DNA from 4 places in the Synechococcus sp. H55.11 genome. Region 1 is predicted to be linked to each of the others. Evidence: predicted binding sites of a transcription regulator. Region 1 holds the regulator's gene; each other region holds the start of a gene.

Region 1 (5,867 bases):
CGGGGCTGGGATCCGCCAGCGGCTTTGCTGGCAAGCGCTACGACACTGAGACCTTCTACACCTTCACCAGCTTCACCACCCCGCCCACCATCTACCGCTACGACTTCACCACTGGCGGGAGCACCCTCTTTCGCCGGCCCCAGGTGGATTTCGATCCCCAGGCCTATGAGGTGCAGCAGGTGTTCTACGCCAGCAAAGACGGCACCCGCATTCCCATGTTCCTTGTCCACCGCCGTGGCCTGGCGCGGACAGGGGATCACCCCACCCTGCTGTACGGCTACGGCGGCTTCGGCATCTCTCTGACCCCCAGCTTCTCGGTGGGCCTGGTGGCCTGGCTGGAGATGGGGGGAGTTTACGCCCAGCCCAATTTGCGTGGCGGCGGCGAATATGGGGAAGCCTGGCACCAGGCGGGCACCAAGCTCAACAAGCAAAAGGTCTTCGACGACTTCATCGCCGCGGCTGAGTGGCTGATGGCCCATGGCTACACCAACCCCTCGAAGCTGGCCATCGCCGGCGGCAGCAACGGCGGCCTCTTGGTGGGGGCCTGCCTGACCCAAAGGCCGGAGCTGTTTGCCGCGGCCCTGCCCGCTGTGGGGGTGTTCGACATGCTGCGCTTTCATAAGTTCACCATCGGCTGGGCCTGGGTCTCGGAGTACGGATCCCCGGAAGACCCGGAGGAATTCAAGGCCCTCTACGCCTATTCCCCCCTGCACAACCTCAAGCCCGGCACCGCCTATCCCGCCACCCTGATCACCACAGCAGATCACGACGACCGGGTGGTGCCGGCCCACAGCTTCAAGTTTGCTGCTGCCCTGCAGGCGGCACAGGGGGGATCCCAGCCCATCCTCATTCGCATCGACACCAAAGCCGGCCACGGGGCCGGCAAGCCCACCACCAAGCTCATTGAAGAGACCGCCGACCGCTGGGCCTTTTTGGTGCAGGTGCTGGGGAGGGATGGAACGGGAGTTAGCGAGCTTTAGGGCCCAGGCCCACCCGGCCGGCATAGACTGCCGCTTCCCCCAGCTCGTCTTCGATGCGCAACAGTTGGTTGTATTTGGCAATGCGCTCGCTGCGGCAGAGGGATCCGGTTTTGATCTGGCCGGCGCGGGTGGCCACCGCCAGGTCGGCGATGGTGGTGTCTTCTGTCTCACCGGAGCGGTGGCTGATCACAGAGCGAAAACCTGCCTGGCTAGCCAGGTGCATGGCCGAGACCGTCTCCGTCAGCGTGCCAATCTGGTTGAGCTTGATCAAGATGGCATTGGCGGCGCCGCTGTCGATGCCTTTCTGCAGCCGGGCTGGGTTGGTGACGAACAGGTCGTCCCCTACCAGTTGCACCCGCGATCCCAGTTGAGTGGTGAGGGCCTGCCAGCCGGCCCAGTCTTCCTCCGCCAGTCCATCTTCAATGGAAAGGATGGGATAGTTGGCCAGCAGTTGCTCGTAGTAATTGACCATTTGCTCGGCGCTACGGGCTTGGCCCTCGAAGTGGTACTGCCCATCCTGCAGCAGCTCGTTGGCGGCCACGTCCAGGGCCAAGGCGATATCTTCCCCCGGCCTGTAGCCTGCCTGTTCGATGGCCGTCAGCAACAGATCCAAAGCTGCCGCATTGGAGGGGAGATCGGGGGCAAATCCGCCTTCGTCCCCCACCCCGGTGGACAGCCCCTTCTGCTGTAGCACCGTCTTCAGCACCGCAAACACCTCGGCCCCGTAGCGCAGCGCCTCGCGAAAGCTGGCCGCACCAATGGGCACCAGCATAAACTCCTGGATGTCCACGTTGTTGTCGGCGTGGGCACCGCCGTTGAGCACGTTCATCAACGGCACCGGCAGCAAGTTGGCAAAAGGCCCGCCCAGATATTTGTAAAGAGGCAGGCCCACCGCTTCCGCCGCCGCTTTGGCCGTCGCCAGAGAAACTGCCAAAATGGCGTTGGCCCCCAGGCGGGACTTGTTGGGGGTGCCGTCCAGGTCGATCAGCAACTGGTCGATGCGGGCTTGGTTGAGGGCATCTTCTCCCCGCAGCTCCGACTGGATGGGGCCAAGAATGTTTTCCACCGCCCTCAGCACGCCCTTACCTCCATAGCGCTTGGGATCCCCGTCCCGCAGCTCGTGGGCCTCAAAGGTACCGGTCGAAGCGCCGCTGGGCACCTGCGCCAAGCCCGTTGCTCCGTTGGCCAGGCCCACCAGGGCTTCTAGGGTGGGGCGTCCTCGCGAGTCGAGGATCTCATGGGCGGTAATCCACTCGATGGCCGTTTCCACAGTTACACCTCAGCAATTGGCTAGACAGCTCTGGCCAAAGCCAGATCCCCCCACAGGCTAATAGATCCTTGACCGGGATCCCGTCAGCTTCCAGAAAACTTTAAGAGAGAGAACCCAAAGATTCTGCGGAGCTGCAGGGGTGAATTGAGCATTGGCTGGTTTGGGGGGCAGAGTTTAGGCCCCATCCCCTCTAGACAAAGCGGTGGCTCAGCCGCATCGGGTCGTGTACAGTGATCTTCTTCTTGTAAATGGAAATGTACTTCTTCTTGCGCAGCTCTCCCAACAGACGGGTGATGGTGACGCGGGTCGAGCCAATGGCTTCGGCAATGGCCTGGTGAGACAGCTTGAGATCAATGGTGACCCCATCCGGGCCAGGCACCCCGAAATCGCGGCAGAGGATCAGCAAAAAGCTAACCAGACGGGATCCCATATCGCGGTGAGCCAGCGTCTCGATCATCATCTCCGTTTGCAAAATGCGGGAAGACAAGCTCTTGAGCAGCAACATGGCCAGTTCGGCGTTCTCCCGCAGGGATTTTTCCACCTGCTCAATCGGCAGAGAGAGCAACTCAGCAGGCGTAAAGGCCACCGCGTGATAGAAGCGGTCGGAGCGCTGCCCTGTGATGAAGGAGAGCACCCCGAAGATGCTGTTTTCCCGTAGAAGAGCAACGGTAATTTCTTCCCCCATTTCGTAGACCCGCGAGAGCTTGACAGCTCCTTTCACCAAAAAGTAAACCCGCTCCGCCGGATCCCCAGGGAAAAAGATGGTCTTACCACGTTCAAACGTTTCGATAACCGGAGGATGGTGAGGGCCTCCCAGTTGCTTGAAGGCTGTGATCAGAGATTTTTCTGCGACGGCCACCACCATACTCATCAACCTTTTGAGGTCAGTTTATACCTAAGATCAATCCATGTAAGATCAATTTAGAAGCATTGGGCCGAGTTGCAACCCTATCGACTCCAGAATCGGCAACAATAGCCGGGTTTACCCTAAGGTAGAGGGTTCTGCCTAGGCATCTTTGTAGCATGGGCTACGTTTTTAGGTCTCGTTTCTGTTCCACAAAGGGATCCCAAGCCAAGGGTAGGATAAGGGCTATTGTCACTGGGGCCTTGCCAGCTCTGGGTGGTAGGAAGCAAGTGGTGGACTGGAAAATCCTATGGGGATCCCGGAGGCTGTTGTTGCTGCACCTTCTCAACTGAGCCGCCAGCATTTCACAGTGCGGATGCCGGAGCCGGCCAAGCATCTGCTGGAGGTGGAACTACAGATCCAAGAGGTGGATCCAGAAGTGCCTCTGCGACTGCGGCTGCCGGTGTGGACGCCGGGATCCTACCTGGTGCGGGAATATGCCCGCCATGTGCAAGAGTTTCAGGCGGCAACGGAGCAAGGGATCCCTTTGGCCTGGCGGAAGGTAGATAAGAACACTTGGGAGATCGAGCCGCCGGGCTGTTCGGCTGTGAAGGTTCGCTATCGGGTCTATGCCTATGAGCTGACGGTGCGCACCAACCATTTGGATCTCACCCACGCCTACTTCAACGGGGCGGCGCTCTTTTTCTATGTGCCCGGTCGCGAGCGGGAACCCTACACCTTGACGGTGATCCCTCCCAAGCCTGATTGGCGCATCGCCACCAGTTTGCGACCTTTGATTTCTTCTTCTGAGGATCCTGCTTCCGGCCAGTCTTTTGTGGCGGCAGACTACGACGAGCTGGTGGATAGTCCGGTGGAGGTGGGCCTGCACCAGTTGCGGTCGTTTGCAGTGGAAGGGATCCCGCATTACTTCGTGGTCTGGGGAGCAGGCACCCTGGATTTGGAGCAAGCGGTGGCCGATGCCGAGAAAATTGTCCGGGCCACTGCGGCGTTTTTTGGCGGGCTGCCCTACGACCGCTACTGGTTTATTGTGCATTTGTCGGCAGGGGGATTTGGCGGCCTAGAGCACAAGTACAGCACCACCCTCAACTATTCTGGCCTGGAGCTGCATCGGCCCCAGTCCTACCGCCGCTTTTTGGCGCTGCTGGCCCACGAGCTTTTCCATGCTTGGAACGTCAAGCGGCTGCGCCCTCTGGCTTTGGAGAAAATTGACTACAACCAAGAAAATTACGTGGACTGCCTCTGGTTTTGCGAGGGGGCAACCAGCTACTACGAAAATGTCATCTTGCTGCGGGCAGGGATCCTCAGCGCCAAAGATTTTTTGCAGATCCTGGCCGAGCAAATTGGCCGGCTGCAGCGTACTCCGGGTCGGGCCGTGCAATCGCTGCGGGAATCCAGTTTCGACACCTGGATCAAACTCTACCGTCCCCACGAAAATAGCCTCAACAGCCAGGTTTCCTATTACCTCAAGGGCGCTTTGGTCTGCTGGCTGCTGGATCTGCACATTCGCCACCTTTCGGGGGGCCAGGGATCCCTGGACACGGCCATGCAGGATTTGTGGCAGCGCTTTGGCCGGTTTGAGAAAGGCTACACCCACCAAGACTTGCGGGAAGCCTTTGAGCGGGCAGCCGGCGCCGATCTTGGCCGCTTTTTCGCCGCCTATGTGGAAGGTACGGAAGAGCTGGACTACAACGCTCACCTACACCCTTTTGGCCTCACCCTCAAGGCCCACTTCAGCCGCCCTGACCCTTCCCCCTATCTGGGCCTGAACTTCAACGGCGAAGGCAACCGCATCAGCACAGTGGAGATGGGATCCCCGGCCCAAAAAGCAGGCATCTGGGCCGGCGACGAGCTGGTGGCCTTGGATGGCTTCCGGGTAAGCGCTGCCAACTTGCCAGAACGCTTGGCGGCCTACCAGCCCCACCAGGTCATCTGCCTGAGCGTCTTCCAAGGCGATCAGTTGAAACACTTCTGGATCCCCTTGGATCCACCCCGCCCGGATGTTTACACCCTCGAAGCGTTGCCGCAACTCACTCCCACCCAGAAAGCGCTCCAGCAGGGCTGGCTGGGATCCCTGCTCGGCTCTTCGGGACAAGATACGCCTCTTCTTGAAAATTCGCTCACCTCGCCTGAGAATCTTGAAACAAGCGAGTAACCTAGTTAACTTAAACGAGAAGTAACAACAGGGGTCAGGAGCGAATCTAATGGACTTCGTTTTGGTTTTATTAATTGGGGTGGCTGTTGGTTTCTCATTGGGTGTTTACGTTGCTCGCCATTACAAGGTCAGTCCTAGACCGGAAATCTGGAAACAAGAGATCATTAGAGAGATATCTTCACACCTAAGGCAACACAGCCAAGAACTCAACAACGCCAACAAAACCTTAACCAAACTGGTCGAAGGATTGGCAGACGAGATTTCTCGGAAGTTACAGGCTACTCAAGCCGATCTCAAAGGGCTTAGATCTCGTCTTGTAGATAGTCACCAAGATTTGCTGCAAAGTTGGAGTAGGGATCTTCTGCAGGCTATATCTGTAAAGTTTTCCGAACATAATGAGCAGCTAAACGATCAGCGAGCCATCCTGGAAAACTTAGTGAAAGAAACTAAAGATATTTATCAGCGACTACAGATTGCTATCCAAAGTTCTCCCAGATTAGAGATATCTCAAACTACAGATCAGAGCTCTCAGAATGAGCAGGTTGCCAGTCATGAAACACCAGAGCCTAGGCTAACAGACGATGTACCGAGAGATAAAGA
Region 2 (5,867 bases), on a different contig from region 1:
CAAATGGCCACAGGGGTATCGGCGGGATAGTGGGTCAGGAGATCCGCCTGGGCCTGTTCCACATGGCGGGCGCTCAGGTAGAGACACAAAGAGGCGCGGTGGGCCGCCAGGCTGGCCAGGGCTTCCGCTGCCGGCACGCGCGTCCGACCGCTGGCGCGGGTGAGGATAATCGTCTGCACCAGCTCCGGCACCGTTAGCTCCACCTGCAGACGGGCGGCTGCCAGTTGAAAGGCGCTCACCCCCGGCACGATCTCAAAGGGGATCCCGGCCTCCGCCAGCCGAATCAGCAACTCGTGCAGAGCACCGTAAAGAGACGGATCCCCATCCTGCAGCCGCACCACCCGCAGCCCTGCCTTGACCCGCTCCACCATCTGGGGCAGCAGCGTTTCCAAGGTGAAAGCGCGTGTATCGATGGCCTCCACCCCAGGGCGACAATGGGTCAGCAGCCCCTCCGGCACCAAAGAGCCTGTGTAGAATACTACATCTGCTTCCGCGAGTACTCTCTGGCCCCGCAGGGTAATCAGCTCGGGATCCCCGGGGCCGGCGCCGACAATGTGCACAGGCCAGTAGGACGAAGTCTCCTCGCTCATCTGCTCTCCTCTCGCCCCAGCAGCCTGCATCCTAACAGCAGCCGATCCCCCAAAACTCCCCTCTCCTTTTGGGAGAGGGGTTGGGGGTGAGGGCGACAGAGAGTAAGGGATTAAGCTAACGCGCCAGCTCGAGGCGCTGCTGTAGAATTTGCTCGGCCAGCACCAGATCCCAGGGGGTGGTTAACTTCAGGTTAGACTCCTCACCTTCCACGATATAGACCGACCAACCCAGCTTCTCGAATAGGGCTGCGTCATCGGTTACCTGCCACCCCTGGGCCAGTGCCTCCCGATGGGCTTGCCACAGCAACGACAGGCGAAAGCCCTGGGGCGTTTGGGCTGCCCACAGCCGGCTGCGCTCCGGTGTCGATTGGATTTGGATCCCCTTGGGGCCGCTTGCGGTCACTTTAATCGTGTCTTTGACAGGGATCGCGGCAATCAAGCCGTCCACTTGCTCCAAGGCGGCGCTGCAGCGATCGAACAATTCAGGGGTGGCCAAGCAGCGGGCTCCATCGTGGATCAGCACCCGCTCCACCGTTCCCAGCCCATAGAGATACTCCACCCCCCTGTAAACCGACTCCTGCCGCGTCGCCCCTCCTTGCAGAAGCTGCACCGGCGTGGACAGCTCGATGGACGCCAGGATCTGCTCCATGGCCGGCCAATCGCCGGGCTGGGAGAGAATGCCGATCCACTCGATGGAACCGGCCCGATCCGCCGCCTGCAACGTCCAAGCCAAGATGGGCTGGCCCAAAAGCGGCAACAACAGCTTGTTGACCGCCGCCCCCATTCGCTTGCCACTGCCAGCCGCCGGGATCAACAGGTGCATGGGATCCAAAAGTGCATCCAACCGCATCCCAGTTTACAGCCAGGGAGGGCCAGGCTTGGCCCTCCTCATCGTTGACAGTGGCGATTGGTGCCGCTGGATCCCCTTCAGAGCCGGGGTGCCGCCTCAAGGTTGATCCAACTCGGCAGAAGCAATCACAAAATCCGGGTAGGCCACGTTACCATGCTCGCCCACATCCAAGCCGGCCAGCTCCTCTTCGGCACTGGTGCGCAGGCCAACGGTTGCCTTGAGGATCAAAAACAGGATCAAGCAGGTGAGGAAAGGCCAGAAGAAATAGGCTAGAGCGCCCACAACTTGTACCCCAAATTGCGCCCAGGTCACCCCTGAATCGGCGTGGGCAAACCAAGGGATCCCTGCTGCCAACACCCCCCAAATACCGCAGGTGCCGTGTACCGAAACGGCGCCCACCGGGTCGTCAATCTTCAGCACCGTATCCAGAATCACCGCCGAGATGACCACCAGGATCCCGGCCACCGAACCGATGATCAAAGCTCCCAGAGGGTGGACAGTGTTGCAAGGAGCGGTGATCCCTACCAAGCCGGCCAGCACCCCGTTGGCGGCAAAGGTCATATCCGGCTTGCCAAAATGCGCCCAGCAGGTGATCATCGCCCCAATGGCCCCTGCCGAAGCTGCCAGCAGCGTGTTCATGGCAATCCAGCCGATATCGGGGCTGGCGGCTGTGGTCGAGCCGGCGTTGAACCCAATCCAACCCAAGGTGAGGATAAACACTCCCAGCATCCCCAGGGGCAGGTTGTGGCCGGGAATCGCCCGCGGCTCGCCGTTGGGGCCGTACTTGCCGATGCGAGGGCCAAGCACCATGGCCCCGGCCAAGGCGGAAGCGCCCCCCACCAAATGCACTACGCCCGAACCGGCAAAGTCGATGAAGCCCAGATTTTCCAGCCAGCCGCTAGTGCCACCGTTGTAGTCGCCGAAGAGACCATTCCAGGCCCAGCCCCCCGAGATGGGGTAGATCAGCCCAGAGATGACGACAGAGTAGATGAGGTAGGCCACGAACTTGGTGCGCTCCGCCATGGCCCCGGAAACAATGGTGGCAGCGGTGGCGGCAAACACCATCTGGAAGACAAAGAAGGTGAAGGGCCAATCCCCTGCTTCGTGGGCTTGCTGCCAACTGAAAGCAAACCAGCTCCTGCCAAAGAAGCCAGTATTTTCTCCAAACATCAGGCCAAACCCGATGAACCAAAAGGCGCAACAGCCCATGCAAAAGTCCATCAGGTTTTTCATCATGATGTTGGCGGCATTTTTGGCGCGGGTAAAGCCCGTCTCCACCATGGCGAACCCCGCCTGCATGAAGAACACCAAGGCTGCCCCCACCAGCGTCCAGACAATGTCAGCATGTTCCTGTACGACTTCCGCGTCCTGGGCGAAGGCACTCCCCTGGCCCAATAGGAAAACCAGCGAAATCGTCAGAGCAGCAGTTAGACTCCACTTGGCCAGTCGCCCAAGCCGCTGAGGTAGCGGGTTCTTATGCTTTTGGATCATCGTTGTAGACATGCTTTTCGACTTACCTAAAGTGACGGTACTTTTCACAACGCACTAGTAGATAGGGCAAAAATCCCTCATTTGCCCACTGCAAGCCAGCCTGGGACTCGGGTCGAGCTACCCAGGCTCCAAGACCTTCACCTTCTCTACAGGGCGTCCTGGTTGAGTTCGCCGGTGCGGATGCGAATGGTTTTCTCGACAGGGCTGATGAAAATCTTGCCGTCCCCGATTTCGCCGGTGCGAGCCGCCGCGATCAGCTTCTCGACCACCGTATCCACCAGGTCATCTTCGACCACGATCTCCACCTTCAGTTTTTGCAGGAACTCTACCGTGTACTCGGATCCCCGATAGCGCTCGGTCTGTCCCTTTTGTCGACCAAAACCCCGCACTTCGCTCACCGTCATGCCGACGATGCCGGCGTTGACCAGGGCAATTTTCACCTCATCTAGCTTGAAGGGCCGAATTACAGCTTCGATCTTTTTCATTGGCCTCCCATATCCCCAGCAATTCCGCTAATTTCTAACACTACTAAAACCTGCAAATTGTAAATCTAGATACATTTTCGTTCCTCTACTGAGAATGCCTACCACTCTAGATTTGCTCTCGTCAAGACCAGAAGGCCAAGCCCGGGCCACTCTAAGAAGTCCGCGCCGGCATCTCACGAGCTGGGTCTTTCAGCGGCCGTTGAGGATCGAGGAGAACCCAGACTGGCTGTGACGAGGGCCACCGCCAGCCACCACAGCATTTGTACCTGGGGACGGTACCAGATGGTGTCCACCAGGCCGTGGGCCATCATGCCCGTGCAAGCCGCTAAGCCTGCTGCCACCCACAGGCCCTCGGGATCCCGGGAGCTGAGCAAAGTGTTCCAGCCTCTCCAGCCGTGATCCCAGAGCACCAGCAAAAACCAGGCAAAAGCCAGGGATCCGATGAAGCCTGTCTCCACGGCGAGTTGCAGCGGCACCGAGTAGGCCCCAAGGGCGCTGAAGTTGCCCCGCTGGTAGAGGGGATAGACGCGGTTGAAGGCGACATTGCCGGGGCCGATCCCCAAGATGGGAAAGTCGCGGATCATGTCCAGCGCGGCGGCCCAGACGTTGAGGCGAAAATTGTTGCTGGTGTCCAGCCGTCCCCAAAAGAGGCTCTGAGCCCGCAGCCGCAGGGGGCGTACTGTTACGATCGCAAGCAACAACGTGGCTGCCCCCCCTCCCAACAGAGCCGGCAGCGTCCAACGTCGCCAACGGGCTGGCAAGTGGGGGGTTTGCCATTGCGCCAGCAGCACCGCCATCATTCCCAGCGCTGCTAGGCCGCCAATCCAGGCGCCGCGGCTGTAGGTCAGCATCAGGCAGATGAAGTTGACGGCGGTTGTAAACCCAACCAAGAGCTTGATCCCCCAGCCCGGCCAGATGCAAATGGCAGCCAGCCCCAGAGGGAGGAGCGGAACCAGGTAGCCCCCATACAAATTGGGGTTGCGCAGAAAGCTGTACACCCGCGTCAGGCCTGCCAAGCCCGATTCCGGATCCACCCAGGTGGCTAGCTCGGCAGCCCCGTAAAAGTATTGCCGCAGGCCATAGACCCCCATCCCCAAGCTGACCAAGAGCAGGGATCCGACGATCCAATCCCGGAACTGCAGTTGGCGAAGCAGACGCTGCAGCAGCAGATAGCCGGCCAGGTAGAGCGTCAACTTCAGCCAGCCGTCCCGCGCTGCATAGGGAACCGGCGACAGGATTGTGGCCAGGGTGGCTATGCCCCAAAACAGGCCTAGGGGCAGATGGACGGGCAGCCAATTCGGGGTTTCCACCAGCCAGCCCAAGACCACAAGCGCCGCCATAGCCAGCAAAATCAGACCTAGGATGCCGGTGGAGCTTTGGGCCGAAAAAAACCAGTAGAGCAGCACCAGGCCCAAACCGATCCAATCCAAGGTTTGGACGAGCCGGCTGCTTTTGCCCCACTGCCGCAGGGATCCCGACACTCGGCTCAAAAGGCTGCCCTGCCACCAGGACTCGATAGAGAAATCCCGCAGCAGCAGGCCGCGCCATGCTTGCGTTGCTCGTTGCATGACTCCTTCCAACACCCTAGGCTTCAGCTCATCTTCCGAGTTTATATCCCCAGCGGACAGGAGCAAGGGCGGGAAGGCAAGAGGGATCCCCTTTCTAGAAGGCTAATCTTTTCTTCCTGGGCTTAGCTTCAGGACTGGTTGTTTTAGAGGCAGCCCAAGACGAAACAACTTTGGGGGGAATTATCCCCCCATTAAACTGCCCACCCGTCTCTTTTTGGCCGAGAGGTATCCAGAGATTTTGATAGCCTTATCGAGACCAAGCTCGAAACATCACTTAGGCAACCGAGGCCAACGGGCGAAACTGAGATCCCTTAACTTCTTGGGAATTGAAAGGAGAAATCACCGATCCCGATTTGTCTGCATTCAAGGTTTGAGGATCGCAATAATGAATCTGAACACGGGTAGGACGGCCTAAACCCAAAGCAGATCCCAGGCAGCGAGCCAGAACCTGTACCTTGAACTCCAGTTCGCCAATGGTGTCCATCGTTCGCGACCCCCTCCCGATGCCTATCCCTAAGCTCAATCTAGGAGAAGATTGATGATCTTTCTTCAGTGGGAACACAGAATTTGCCAAGCTAGGGCCAAATCAAAGATCATGCAAAGCTGGCACCTTTTTTCAGAGAGAGGGAAGAGGCTTGAACCTGGCCCGGTTTTTTCTGGGGGATCCCGGACAAAGGGCGGGAGCATGCGCGTTGATTTACGTAAAATAACGCCTAGAGAAACCACGGAAAAGGGCTGGAGACCAGTTGCAGTGGCGGCTCTGCGGAGGCTGAGCAACTTGCTGGGATCTGCAGCCGCCTCAATCAAACAGGTTGGCCAGGGATCCAGCCAGAGCGTTGATGAGGGAGCTAGGGTATTATGCCCGTCTACCTTTACTGGGGAG
Region 3 (5,867 bases), on a different contig from region 1:
ATTGGTTGCCCTCTTCGCTGCCGGTTACACGAAAAAACCGCTGCCCCAGCCAGTCCACCCCAAACAGCACCGCAGCCGCATAGAGCAGCAGGGATCCCAGCAGCCGCACCAAGCTCCAGAGGGAAAACTCGCCGCCGTGGATGCCGACGCAGACCGCCAAGACCAGCAGCGCGGCAATGTCGGTGAAGATGGTGCCGCCGATGGTGACCAGCACCACCTCGTTTTTCACCAGGCCATAGCGGCTGACAATGGGGTAGCCCAGGGGAGTGTGGGAGGCAAACAGGGATCCCAGCAGGATGGCGGCGTTCCAGCCGAAGCCAAATAGCCGCCCAATGGCAGTGCCCACGGTTAGAGGGATGGCAAAGGTCAACACGCCAAAGGTGGCGGAGCGGTTGCGGGTCTGCCGAAATTGCTCCAGGTCGATCTCCAGCCCGGCCACAAACAGCAGGTAGACCACGCCGATATCCGAGAGCAACTGCACCGTCGGCAGCTTTGAGCTCAGCAGGTTCAGCCCCTGCGGCCCCAGGGCGATCCCCGCCGCCAAAAGGCCCACCAGCCCCGGCAGGCGCAGCCGCTCAAAGAGCAGCGGCACCACCAGGATCACCCCCAGCAGTAGAGCAAACGAGAGGATAGGCTCCTCTTGCAAAAGTGAGCGTATGGCCTCCATCGGCCAGGCCCCTGGCTGGACGTCTCCCTAATTATGGAAGCAATCCTCCCAACTAGCCACGGGGAGACCTCGCCCGCCTCAACCCTCCCTTTCCAGGCTGGGAAAGTCCCTGCTGGCGATCCCGACTTCAGCAGCTTGGGATCCCCCCCATTCCCAGAACTGGGCGAGCCTTAGAGAAACTGGTGGCTTTCCGGCTGCAACACCACCTCGTTGGGCACGGCATTGGCGGGCAGCGTGAGGATAAAGCGAATGGCCTCGGCAGCCGTGGCAGGGCTGAGCATTTTGTCCCGCTGCACCTTGAGGCTGATGGGATCCCAGAAGGGTGAGTCAATGCCGCCAAAGTAAAACAGGGTAAAGCGCACCCCAAAGCGCTTCAGCTCATCGGCCATGCACTTGCTAAAGCCGACCACGCCAAATTTGGCGGCACAGTAAGCTGCAGCCATAGCCATAGGGTGACGCCCAAGAATGCCGGGGAAGTTGAGGATGTGGCCGGATTTTTGCTCCCGCATGGCGTTGGCCGCCAGTTGGCTGGTGTAGAAGCTGCCCTTGAGGTTGACCGCCAGCATCTGCTCCAGGTCGGCAGGGGTAATTTGCGGGGCAGGCTTGAGGATCCCAGCCCCCGCCAGGTTGATCAACACGTCGATCCGCCCGTGCCTTTGTAGGGTTTGGTTGACAAGGGCCTCGACCTGGCTGTAGTCCGTCACATCGGCAGGGATCCCCAGCCCGGAGGCAGCCCCCAGGGACACCGCTTTCTCCGCCAAGGTGGAAAGGGGATCCTCTCGCCGCGCCGCCAGCACCAGATGGGCTCCGGCCTGGGCCAACAGAGGCACAAGGGCGCTGCCAATACCCCCTGTGGCCCCTGTAACAAGAACAACCGCCTGGGACAATGAGGAAGACACGTTACGTTTTTTAAACTCTTTCTCTCATCATACCCAGGGAGTGGCCTTGAGGGAGGATCCGGAGGGCTAAACGCGACGCAGCCGCAGTCTTTGCACCCATTCTTCCCCGAAGCGCAGCCGGTCTGCCATTTTTTCTGGACTCACCTGTTGGTCATCCCGCCAAACGATAAGCTGCGGCCCGGATCCCTCGGCACAACAAGGAGCATGTTGCTCCAAAAAGCTAAGAAAACTAGGATCGAAGCGCAGGCGAACCTTGGCCTCATCTTCTCCGCGCAAGAGGTATTTGCGGGAAAACCGAGGGTGGCTCTCGAAGTTGATATCTTGCATGCCAAAGGCTTTGGCGATGTCGTGAAACAGGGGAATATTCGGATGTAGCCGAAAGTGAGGTAGCCGCAGATCTTCGCAATAGGCCCAGAAAACAGACTGGGGATGAGTGCCGCGACTCTTGCCCCAGACAATCCTGCGACTCTTGCCCCTGCCGCTGTGGTACTTATAGGTGTACTGATAGTCAAAGGCACCGATCTCACTTCCATCGATTAGCCGCTTGGACATTGAGTTGTAGAAACGTCGATCGTAGCCTTGTTCAAATAGTTCAAAGCCTGCCTGAAGCAAGCGGGAGCGGATCCCTTCGGGTAGCTCCGCTGAAAACGACATGCCCAGGCTCCTGGCCACCTGCTCCAAAGCTTCCCGACGCTTCTTCTCTAGATAGTCAGCTAGATAGACAACAAGCGCCAGAAGGCCGATAAGAAAAAACGAGAACAGAACAAAAATAAGCCATTCCATTGCAAACCCTCCCTCCAACCTCTAGACTTCGGCGCTCACACCCAGAATACCTGGGCAGGCGCAAAAAAAGGGGATCCCCACGGCAAAAGAAGGGATCCCGTTCCAAAACCTCATTCGAGAACGAATGTTTTGGATGAAAACCTCGATCAGGCGTCAAAATAGAGTGCGAACTCGTAGGGGTGAGGCCGCAGGTTGATGGGGTTGATCTCGTTGTCGATCTTGTACTCGATATAGGTCTGGATGAGATCTTCGCTAAAGACACCTCCCTCCAGCAGGAAGTCATGATCCTTCTGCAGGTTCTCCAAAGCGTCCAACAGGGATCCAGGTGTGGAGGGGATCTTGGCCAGCTCGTCCGGCTCCAGATCGTAGATATCCTTGTCGAGGGGCTCGCCGGGGTGGATCTTGTTTTTGATCCCGTCTAGGCCGGCCATCAACATGGCCGAGAAGGCGATGTAGGGGTTGCAGGTGGCATCTGGGCAGCGGAACTCCAGACGCTTGGCTTTGGGATTGTTGCCGGTCACCGGAATGCGAATGGAAGCCGAGCGGTTGCCCTGCGAGTAGGCCAAGTTGACTGGCGCCTCAAACCCGGGCACCAAGCGTTTGTAGGAGTTGGTGGTGGGGTTGGTGAAAGCCAAGATCGCCGGAGCATGCTTGAGCAGGCCGCCGATGTAGTAGAGAGCTGTCTCGCTCAGGTTGGCGTAGGTGCCTTCGCTGTAGAACAAGGGCTGACCATCCTTCCAGAGGGACTGGTGGGTGTGCATGCCGGTGCCGTTGTCGTTAAACAGGGGCTTGGGCATAAACGTCACCGTCTTGCCGTGCTTGCGGGCCACGTTCCGGATCACATATTTGTAGACCATCATGTAGTCGGCAGCGGTGACCAGATCGGCGAAGCGATAGCCCAACTCCCCTTGCCCGCCGGTCGCCACCTCGTGGTGATGCTTCTCGATGGGCACCCCCAATTTGCCCATGGTCAGCAGCATCTCTGTGCGGATATTTTGGTGCGCATCGGTGGGCGGAACGGGGAAATAGCCCTCCTTGTAGCGAGGCTTGTAGCCGAGGTTGCCACCTTTCTCCTCACGGCCTGAGTTCCAGCGACCTTCAATGGAATCCACAAAGTAGTAGGCCGAGTTTTGAGTTTGGTCGAAACGAATATCCTCAAAAATGAAAAATTCCGCCTCCGGCCCGAAGTAGGCGGTATCGGCAATGCCTGTCGATCGCAGATAGGCGACGGCACGGGCAGCAAGGCTGCGGGGACAGCGGCTGTAAGGCTGGCCAGTGCGCGGCTCAACGATGCTGCAAGTCATGCTGAGGGTGGGCACCTCGAGAAAGGGATCGATCCAGGCCGTCTTGGGATCCGGCACCATGTACATGTCCGACTCGTTGATTGCTTTCCAGCCCCGGATGCTGGATCCATCGAAGGGGAGCCCCTCGGTGAAGGTTTCTTCCTTAATCATCGAGGTGTGGAAGGAGACATGCTGCCAGGTGCCGAAGATATCGACAAACTTGAGATCCACCATCTGGACATTGTTGTCCTGGATCATCTGAAGCACTTCTTGGGGCGTGGATGCCATCGCTCTCTCCTGATTGGGTTGCAGTTAAGACTGGGGAAATTGTGGCTGAAACAAATGGGATCCCAGCGGATGATCCCCGCGCCTCGACTTGGATGGGCCAAAAGCGCTCACCCATCCTAGAAAGGCCAACACCGGCATTTTGTAGCTTCTGATACAAAACTGGCCCGGCTCTGGCCTTCTGCCCAACTGATGAGACAACCTGGGCAAGACCTCTTGCCGCCAGCTCAGGATTAGGCCCGCCAGCAGTCCACACCTGCGTTCTAGATAGGCCAATGCCTCGGCTGCCCCAAGGGAGCGAAAATAGGACTGACGAGCCCCAGCCTCGCCCAGTTCGCCGAATCGTGTTAGGCTAAAGCGTAGTCATTATGAGTTTGATGTAATATCCCTGTTGCAGAAGGAGAGAGAGCGGATGACAGAGCAAAGTCGGATTGAGAATGTGGTGATTATCGGTTCTGGCCCTGCTGGGTTTACGGCGGCCATTTACGCCGGGCGCGCCAACCTGAAGCCAGTTGTGTTTGAGGGCTTCCAGGCGGGCGGGATCCCGGGTGGGCAACTGATGACCACCACCGAGGTGGAGAACTTTCCGGGCTTTCCCGAGGGCATCAGCGGCCCCCAACTGATGAAAAACATGCGCGCTCAAGCGCAGCGGTGGGGGGCGGAGCTCTACCCCGAGGATGTCACCTTTGTGGATCTGAGCCAGCGGCCTTTTGTCGTCCGTTCTGACGAGCGGGAAGTGCGCACCCACAGCTTGATCATCGCCACCGGGGCCACGGCCAAGCGCCTGCACCTGCCCGGGGAGGAGACCTACTGGAACCGCGGCATGTCCGCCTGCGCCGTCTGCGATGGGGCCATGCCCATGTTCAAGGGGGTGGAGTTGGTGGTGATCGGCGGTGGCGATACCGCCTGTGAGGAGGCCACCTACCTGACCAAGTTTGGATCCCATATCCACATGCTGGTGCGCAGTGGCAAGATGCGGGCCAGCAAGGCCATGCAAGACCGGGTGCTCAACCACCCCAAGATTACGGTGCACTGGCACACCGAGGCGGTGGAAGTCCTGGGCGACGGCCAGCGCCTGACCGGGGTGAAGGTGCGCAACAACCAGACGGGCGAGATCCGGGAGATGGCGGTGGGCGGCCTGTTCTACGCCATCGGCCACAAGCCCAACACTGACTTGTTCACGGGGCAACTGGAGCTGGATGAAGTGGGCTACATTGTCACCCGCCCAGGATCGGTAGCCACCAGTGTAGAGGGCGTGTTTGCCGCCGGGGATGTGCAGGATCACGAGTTTCGCCAGGCCATCACCGCTGCCGGCACCGGCTGTATGGCGGCCATGTTAGCGGAGCGCTGGCTCTCGGAACACGGCCTGGCTCAGGAGTATCACGTCTTGCCCCAGAGCCATCCTAAACCCAGCTCTGCTGCCGCCCCGCCTGAGGCAGAGTTGGCGGAGGAATCTGCGGTTGAGGAAGCCAGCTTTGCGGAGAACGGCCACGAGGATCTGGATTTCAGCAAGACCTGCCATGAAGGGAGCTATGCCCTGCGGCGGCTCTACCACGAAAGCAATCGCCTGCTGATGGTCAAGTACACCGCTCCCACCTGTGCCCCTTGTCATGCCCTCAGGCCAATCTTGAACAAGGTCATCGAAGAGTTTGCCGACAAGCTGCACGTGGTGGAGATCGACATCGAGAAGGATCCGGAGATTGCCGAGGCAGGCGGGGTAGCTTGCACGCCGACGGTGCAGTTTTTCAAAAACAAGGAGCTGGTGGCGCAGGTGGTGGGCGTTAAGCCCAAGTCCCACTACCGAGAGGTGATCCAGGCCAATTTGTCTGAAGCAAGATCAGCTTGAGGTAGTCCCCCTCACCCCCAGCCCCTCTCCCCGAGGGAGCTGCCCTCACCCCCGGCCCCTCTCCCTTGGGGACGCCCTCACCCCCAGCCCCTCTCCCCAAGGGA
Region 4 (5,867 bases), on a different contig from region 1:
TCCTCTTGCACCCCACCTCGCTACCGGGATCCTTTGGCATTGGCGATCTGGGGCCGGCTGCTTACCGGTTTGTGGATTTTCTGGTGGAGAGCGGCCAGCGCCTCTGGCAGGTGCTGCCTCTGGGGCCCACCGGCTGGGGCAACTCCCCCTACATGAGCTTTTCTGCCATTGCCGGCAACCCGCTGCTGATTAGCCCAGAGCTGCTGGTCAAAGCCGGTTGGTTGGAACCCAGCGGCTGGCAGGATCTGCTCCAATGGCCGGCCATCCAGGCAGGGAATGGCGAGCAGGTGGACTACGAAGCCGCGATCCCCTTCAAGCTGGGCTTGTTGCGCCGCGCCTGGGCCACTTTCAAAGACAAGGCCACCGCCGCCGACTGGGAAGCCTTTCAAGCCTACTGTGCTGCCGAGGCCGACTGGCTGCCGGACTACGCTCTGTTCATGGCCCTCAAAGAGGTGTATGGTGACCAGGAGTGGACCCAATGGGATCCGGCCCTGGCACAACGGGATCCCCTGGCCTTGCAAGAGGCCCGCGACCGCTATGCCGATGCCATTACCCAACAGATGTTTTGGCAATACCTATTTGCCCAACAGTGGGGATCCCTGCGGGAGTATGCCCATCGGCATCAGGTGCGGCTGATCGGCGACTTGCCCATCTATGTCGCCCCCAACAGTGCCGATGTGTGGGCCAACCGCGAGCTGTTTCACCTGGATGAGCAGGGACGGCCCCTGCAGGTAGCTGGTGTGCCCCCCGACTATTTCAGCCCCACCGGTCAGCGCTGGGGTAACCCTCTCTACAACTGGGAGGTGCTCAAGGCTCGCGGCTACGACTGGTGGATCCGGCGCATCCAGGCCATTCTCAAGCAGGTGGATTGCGTCCGCATCGACCACTTCCGCGGCTTCGAGAGCTACTGGGCCATCCCTGGCGAGGCGGAAACAGCAGTAGAAGGCGAGTGGCAGAAAGGGCCGGGGGCCGACTTCTTTCAGGCGTTGGCCGACCGGCTGGGGGAAATTCCGGTCATTGCCGAAGACCTGGGGGACATCACACCGGAAGTGTTGCAACTGCGGGATCAATTTGGCTTGCCCGGCATGAAAGTGCTGCTCTTTGCCTTTGGCTCGGGGCCCGATAACCCCTATTTGCCCCATAGTTATGAGCGCAACTTCGTCGTCTATACCGGCACCCACGACAACAACACCGTGGTGGGCTGGTTTCATGACCCAGAACGCCCGGAGTGGGAAAAACAAAATCTGTTGCGCTACCTGGGCTGCCAGGGATCTGACGGCATCCACTGGGATCTGATTCGCCTGGCCCTGGCTTCCGTGGCCGACCTGGCCATCATTCCCCTGCAGGATGTGATGGGCCTGGGGGCAGAGGCGCGCATGAACTTCCCCGGCAGGGCCGAGAACAACTGGGCCTGGCGCTACCGCGAGGAGATGCTGCGGCCGGAGCTGGCCCAGCGGCTGGCGGAGCTGAGCGTCACCTACGGGCGCATCTCCCCGCAAGACTTGGAGCAGCGGCGGGCAGCCTTGGCCCAAGAGCGGGCAACAGGGTCTTCTCAAACTACCCCCAACTTTTCCTGAGCTGCTGAAAAATCCTGGGTATCTCCCATCAGCAGTTCCAGACGCTCTTCAGTGGCCTCTTTGGGCGCGAGTTCGCCCACAAGGCGGCCCTTACGAATCACCAATAAATGAAATAAAGCGCTGATTCATCATGTTGCTTCCCAGCCGAATAAAGCAGGGCTGTGGCTCCTGATAGCTGCTATTGTCTGCAGGGCTCCTTCATCTGGTCTGACCAGCCCACAAACGACTAATGATGCAACATCCAGGGTCGCCCACAAGATTGGAGTCGATACCTTCGGGAGTTTGAGTCAGAGTTTGAGTGCTGTTCCCGCCTGATCAACTTAGGTTCTCTTTCACCCTTTGGAGCTGGCAAGGAACTAGAAAGTTGAATCATGGGAACCGAAATAAGACGCTTACCCACTTGCTTACAAGTGGGGCAGTACGCTGGATCCCGGTATTGAGACAGAGGTCGCCATAACTCAAACTCACCACAGCTTTGACACTTAAACTCATACAGGGGCATCTTCTTACTCCAACACTTGAGAAAGATATCAAGATGGCTCGAAACATCTAAGAACAGCTAAGGATTTACCTGGGTAGGATATCTATCTCGAAGATTTGTGTAGGAACGGCCACCGTACAGCAAGCATTAGGAATATCGACGATCCCGCTCACCCTGCCCTCCACGGGTGCAGAACTAAGCAGGAGATAAGCTTGTTCTCCCGTAAAGCCAAACTTTTTCAGATATTCGATGGCATTTAAGCAGGCACGTCGGTAAGCAATGTGAACATCCATATAATGTTGCTTACCTGTAAACTCGTCCACAGAAATGCCCTCAAAGACAAGATATTCTGAGTAACGCGGCTCTACAGGGCCAGGCTTAAAGATGGGATTAACCAATCCGTACTTCTCGACGCCACCCTTAATTAGATCAACATGGAGATCGATATAGCCTGACATTTCAATGGCGCCACAAAAAGAGATCTCTCCGTCCCCTTGTGAGAAGTGAATATCTCCCATCGACAGCTTGGCACCCTCCACGTAAACCGGAAAGTAGATCCGTGTTCCCTTAGACAAGTTTTTGATATCGCAGTTACCGCCGTGCTCCCGTGGGGGCACCGTCCGGGCCGCTTCGGCAGCAACCCGCTCATACTCTGACTTGGGCAGGGTTCCCAAAATCGCGTTCTTGGGATTGGGCAAGGCGGCCAGCACAGGCTGATTACCAGATAGGCCCGCGCCGTAAGTGCGCAAATCAGGAGCCGAAGCAACCAGCTCAGCCTCCCGCTTGTTCCAAGTTGCCAGCAACTTGTGGGATGGAGCGCAGCCGATGAGGCCAGGGTGGATAATGCCGGCAAAGCGCACATGAGGAATGTGTCTGGAAGTGGTGTAAATACCCTGAAAATCCCAGATGGCCTTGGCCGCATTGGGAAAATGATCGGTGAGGAATCCTCCGCCATTTTCTTTGGCAAAAATACCCGTAAACCCCCACTCGTCTCCCGGCAGTGGCCCAATGTCCAGCAGATCGACGATCAGGATATCTCCAGGCTGGGCGCCGTTAACCCAAATAGGCCCACTTAAAACATGAACAACACTTAGGTCAACCTGCTCAATGTCGGAAGGATCATCGTTGTTCTTAATTTGTCCATCCGTCCAGTCTTTACACTCAATTCGGAAGACTTCGCCGGGGTTCACAGAAACCACCGCAGGGATGTCAGGATGCCAGCGGTTGTGACCTGGCAGATCCTGTTGATCCATCGGCTTGGTCAGGTCAACTTTAAACAGCGTTTTGGGCATCGGATCTATCCTTGAGCCGTCGCTCTGGAGTCAGGCTGCAGATGCCTAAAAGTGTATCTCCGATGAAGGAAGCAATACTGTAGTAAGGGCTACAGTTGATAGTGCTGTTGTCTACAATCGTATGGGCAGGAGAACGGCTTAGATCGACAGGCTGTTTCACCTCGGTTCAAAGTGACTATAGTCATTGCAAACGGTTATGAAACAGCTTGCTGGTTGATCTCTAGCTCCCCTCTCCCCTTGCGGGAGAGGGGTCGGGGGTACCAACACCCCCTGCCGGCAAAGGCGAACGCGTCAGCGGCGCGGAGCGCTTGGGACGGCAGCGAAGAGTCTTAACCTTGTTTGAAACGACTATGGACATTTCAACCAGATTCAAACGAGAAGCTGCTGCTGGAACAGGTAGCCTAACCGCCGCTAGTCCAGCGCTCGCGCCTGGGCCAGGAACTCCGCCACCGTCAGGGATCCCAGGTCTTGGCCGTGGCGCTGGCGCACGCTCACTGTGCCGGTTGCCTGTTCTTGTTCTCCCACAATGAGCATGAAGGGGATCCTGGCCTTCTCGGCGTTGCGGATCTTTTTGGGCAGGCGGTCGCTGTCGGCATCGATGTGGACGCGGATCCCCTGTTCCCGCAGGTGATCCCGCACCTGGGTGGCATAGCCCAGGTATTGGTCGGAAACGGGCAAAATGCGCACCTGTTCCGGTGCCAGCCAGAAAGGAAAATCCCCGGCATATTCCTCGATGAGGATCCCAATGAGCCGCTCCAGCGAGCCAAAGGGAGCGCGGTGGATCATCACCGGCCGCTGCCGGGATCCGTCTTCGGCTACATAGTACAAATCAAAGCGCTGCGGGTTTTGATAATCCACCTGCACCGTGCCCAACTGCCACTCCCGATCCAGCGCGTCGCGGAAAATAAAGTCCAGCTTTGGCCCGTAGAAAGCCGCCTCCCCAATCCCTTCAAAATGCGGCATTGATAGCTTCTCCACCGCTCGCCGAATGGCATTTTCGGCCATGTCCCACTCTTCCGGGGATCCCAGGTATTTATCGGACTTGGGATCGCGGAAGCTGAGGCGGGCGCGAAAATCTTTGAGTTTGAGCTTCTCGAAAACAACCAGAATGAGATCGACAACCTTGAGAAACTCTTCTTCCAACTGATCGGTGCGGACAAACAAATGGGCGTCGTCCACTGTGAAGCCGCGAACGCGAGTTAACCCTCCCAGCTCTCCCGATTGTTCGTAGCGATAGACGGTGCCGAATTCGGCATAGCGCAGCGGCAAATCGCGGTAGGAGCGCAGCTCCGATTTATAGATTTGGATGTGAAAAGGGCAGTTCATCGGCTTCATGACAAAGCCCTGCTCCGCCGCCCGCGCTTCTTCGCTTTCCGCCATCAGGGGAAACATGTCTTCCCGATACTTTTGCCAGTGGCCGGAGATCTTGAACAGATCCACGCGGGCGATGTGGGGCGTCACCACCGGCAGATAGCCCCGCTTGAGCTGCTCCTGCTTGAGAAAATCCTCCAGCACCCAGCGCAGGGTAGTTCCTTTGGGGGTCCAAAGGGGCAGGCCCGGCCCCACCTCGTCGGAAAAGATGAAAAGGCCCAGCTCCTTGCCCAGCTTGCGGTGATCCCGCCGTTTGGCCTCTTCCAGCCGCCGCTTGTATTCCTTCAGCTCCTCCGGCGTCTCCCAGGCGGTGCCGTAGATGCGTTGAAGCTGGGGCTTGGTCTCGTCCCCCCGCCAATAGGCGCCGGCCACGCTGAGCAGGTCAAAAGCTTTGGGGTTGATCTCCTTAGTGTTTTCCACGTGGGGGCCGGCACAGAGATCCCACCACTCGTCCCCCAGATGGTAGATGGTGATCGGCTCGCCTTCGGGGATGCTGTCCAGGATCTCCAACTTGTAAGGCTCGCCGAGGGCTTCAATGCGGCGCCTGGCTTCTTCCCGGCTCACCTCCTCGCGGATCACCGGCAAGCCTTTCTTGATGATCGCCTGCATCTCTTTTTTGATGCGCTCCAGATCTTCCGGCGTGAAGGGCTGGGGATGGTCAAAGTCGTAGTAGAAGCCGTAGTCGGTCGTCGGGCCGATGGTGACCTGGGCCTTGGGAAACAGCTTTTGCACCGCCATCGCCAAAACGTGGGAAGTGGTGTGGCGGATGCGCTCCAGCTTGGGAGATTCGTGGGTACGCAGCAGCTTGAGAGGGCTGTTGGCCTGCTGAGGCGACGCGGCTGGTTGAGACATCGGAACCCGCTTAACGACAAAAAAACGACTATCCGTGTCCCTATCTTAGGCTGAGCCCAGGGCAGACGGGATCCCAGGCGGGGGGAATTGCCCCCTTGAACCTCAGTCCACAACCCGGCCAGGAAAAAGGGGGGAAAGCACACAGTATTCTAGAAGTGTGGCAACCCCTTCGATTCATGGTCTCTTCGCTCGCCAACCTTGCCGAACGCTCTGCCGCCGCCTCTGAAGCGAAACCGGTCTCCTCTTCTGAATCTGGAGTTGCTCCGGTTATCGCCGCCATCGATGTGGGCAGCA

Evidence for each region. The regulator NtcA, encoded in region 1, controls nitrogen genes in cyanobacteria. The targets are predictions, from matches to a motif close to GTANCNNNNGNTAC.
Region 2: a site for NtcA is predicted at 3,476-3,489, ahead of NW853_RS05385 (P-II family nitrogen regulator). Genes of this name have one in related genera too.
Region 3: a site for NtcA is predicted at 4,062-4,075, ahead of glnA (type I glutamate--ammonia ligase). Genes of this name have one in related genera too.
Region 4: a site for NtcA is predicted at 3,430-3,443, ahead of fmdA (formamidase). Genes of this name have one in related genera too.

Annotation. Positions count from the first base shown of each region.
Region 1 is NZ_JANSJI010000018.1:14,411-20,277, forward strand. Features, by position in the region: gene NW853_RS00500 (prolyl oligopeptidase family serine peptidase) at 1-980, shown strand, start outside; gene eno (phosphopyruvate hydratase) at 967-2,250, opposite strand; gene ntcA (global nitrogen regulator NtcA) at 2,441-3,115, opposite strand; gene NW853_RS00515 (M61 family metallopeptidase) at 3,405-5,267, shown strand; gene NW853_RS00520 (hypothetical protein) at 5,317-5,867, shown strand, end outside.
Region 2 is NZ_JANSJI010000123.1:15,297-21,163, forward strand. Features, by position in the region: gene cobM (precorrin-4 C(11)-methyltransferase) at 1-590, opposite strand, end outside; gene ispD (2-C-methyl-D-erythritol 4-phosphate cytidylyltransferase) at 706-1,413, opposite strand; gene NW853_RS05380 (ammonium transporter) at 1,537-2,943, opposite strand; gene NW853_RS05385 (P-II family nitrogen regulator) at 3,078-3,416, opposite strand; gene NW853_RS05390 (IctB family putative bicarbonate transporter) at 3,590-4,984, opposite strand; gene holA (DNA polymerase III subunit delta) at 5,843-5,867, shown strand, end outside.
Region 3 is NZ_JANSJI010000138.1:46,618-52,484, reverse strand. Features, by position in the region: gene NW853_RS06045 (cation:proton antiporter) at 1-667, opposite strand, end outside; gene NW853_RS06040 (SDR family oxidoreductase) at 838-1,566, opposite strand; gene NW853_RS06035 (hypothetical protein) at 1,633-2,349, opposite strand; gene glnA (type I glutamate--ammonia ligase) at 2,496-3,920, opposite strand; gene trxB (thioredoxin-disulfide reductase) at 4,330-5,763, shown strand.
Region 4 is NZ_JANSJI010000073.1:23,595-29,461, forward strand. Features, by position in the region: gene malQ (4-alpha-glucanotransferase) at 1-1,577, shown strand, start outside; gene NW853_RS03230 (FmdB family zinc ribbon protein) at 1,804-2,079, opposite strand; gene fmdA (formamidase) at 2,145-3,350, opposite strand; gene thrS (threonine--tRNA ligase) at 3,762-5,573, opposite strand; gene NW853_RS03245 (HD domain-containing protein) at 5,750-5,867, shown strand, end outside.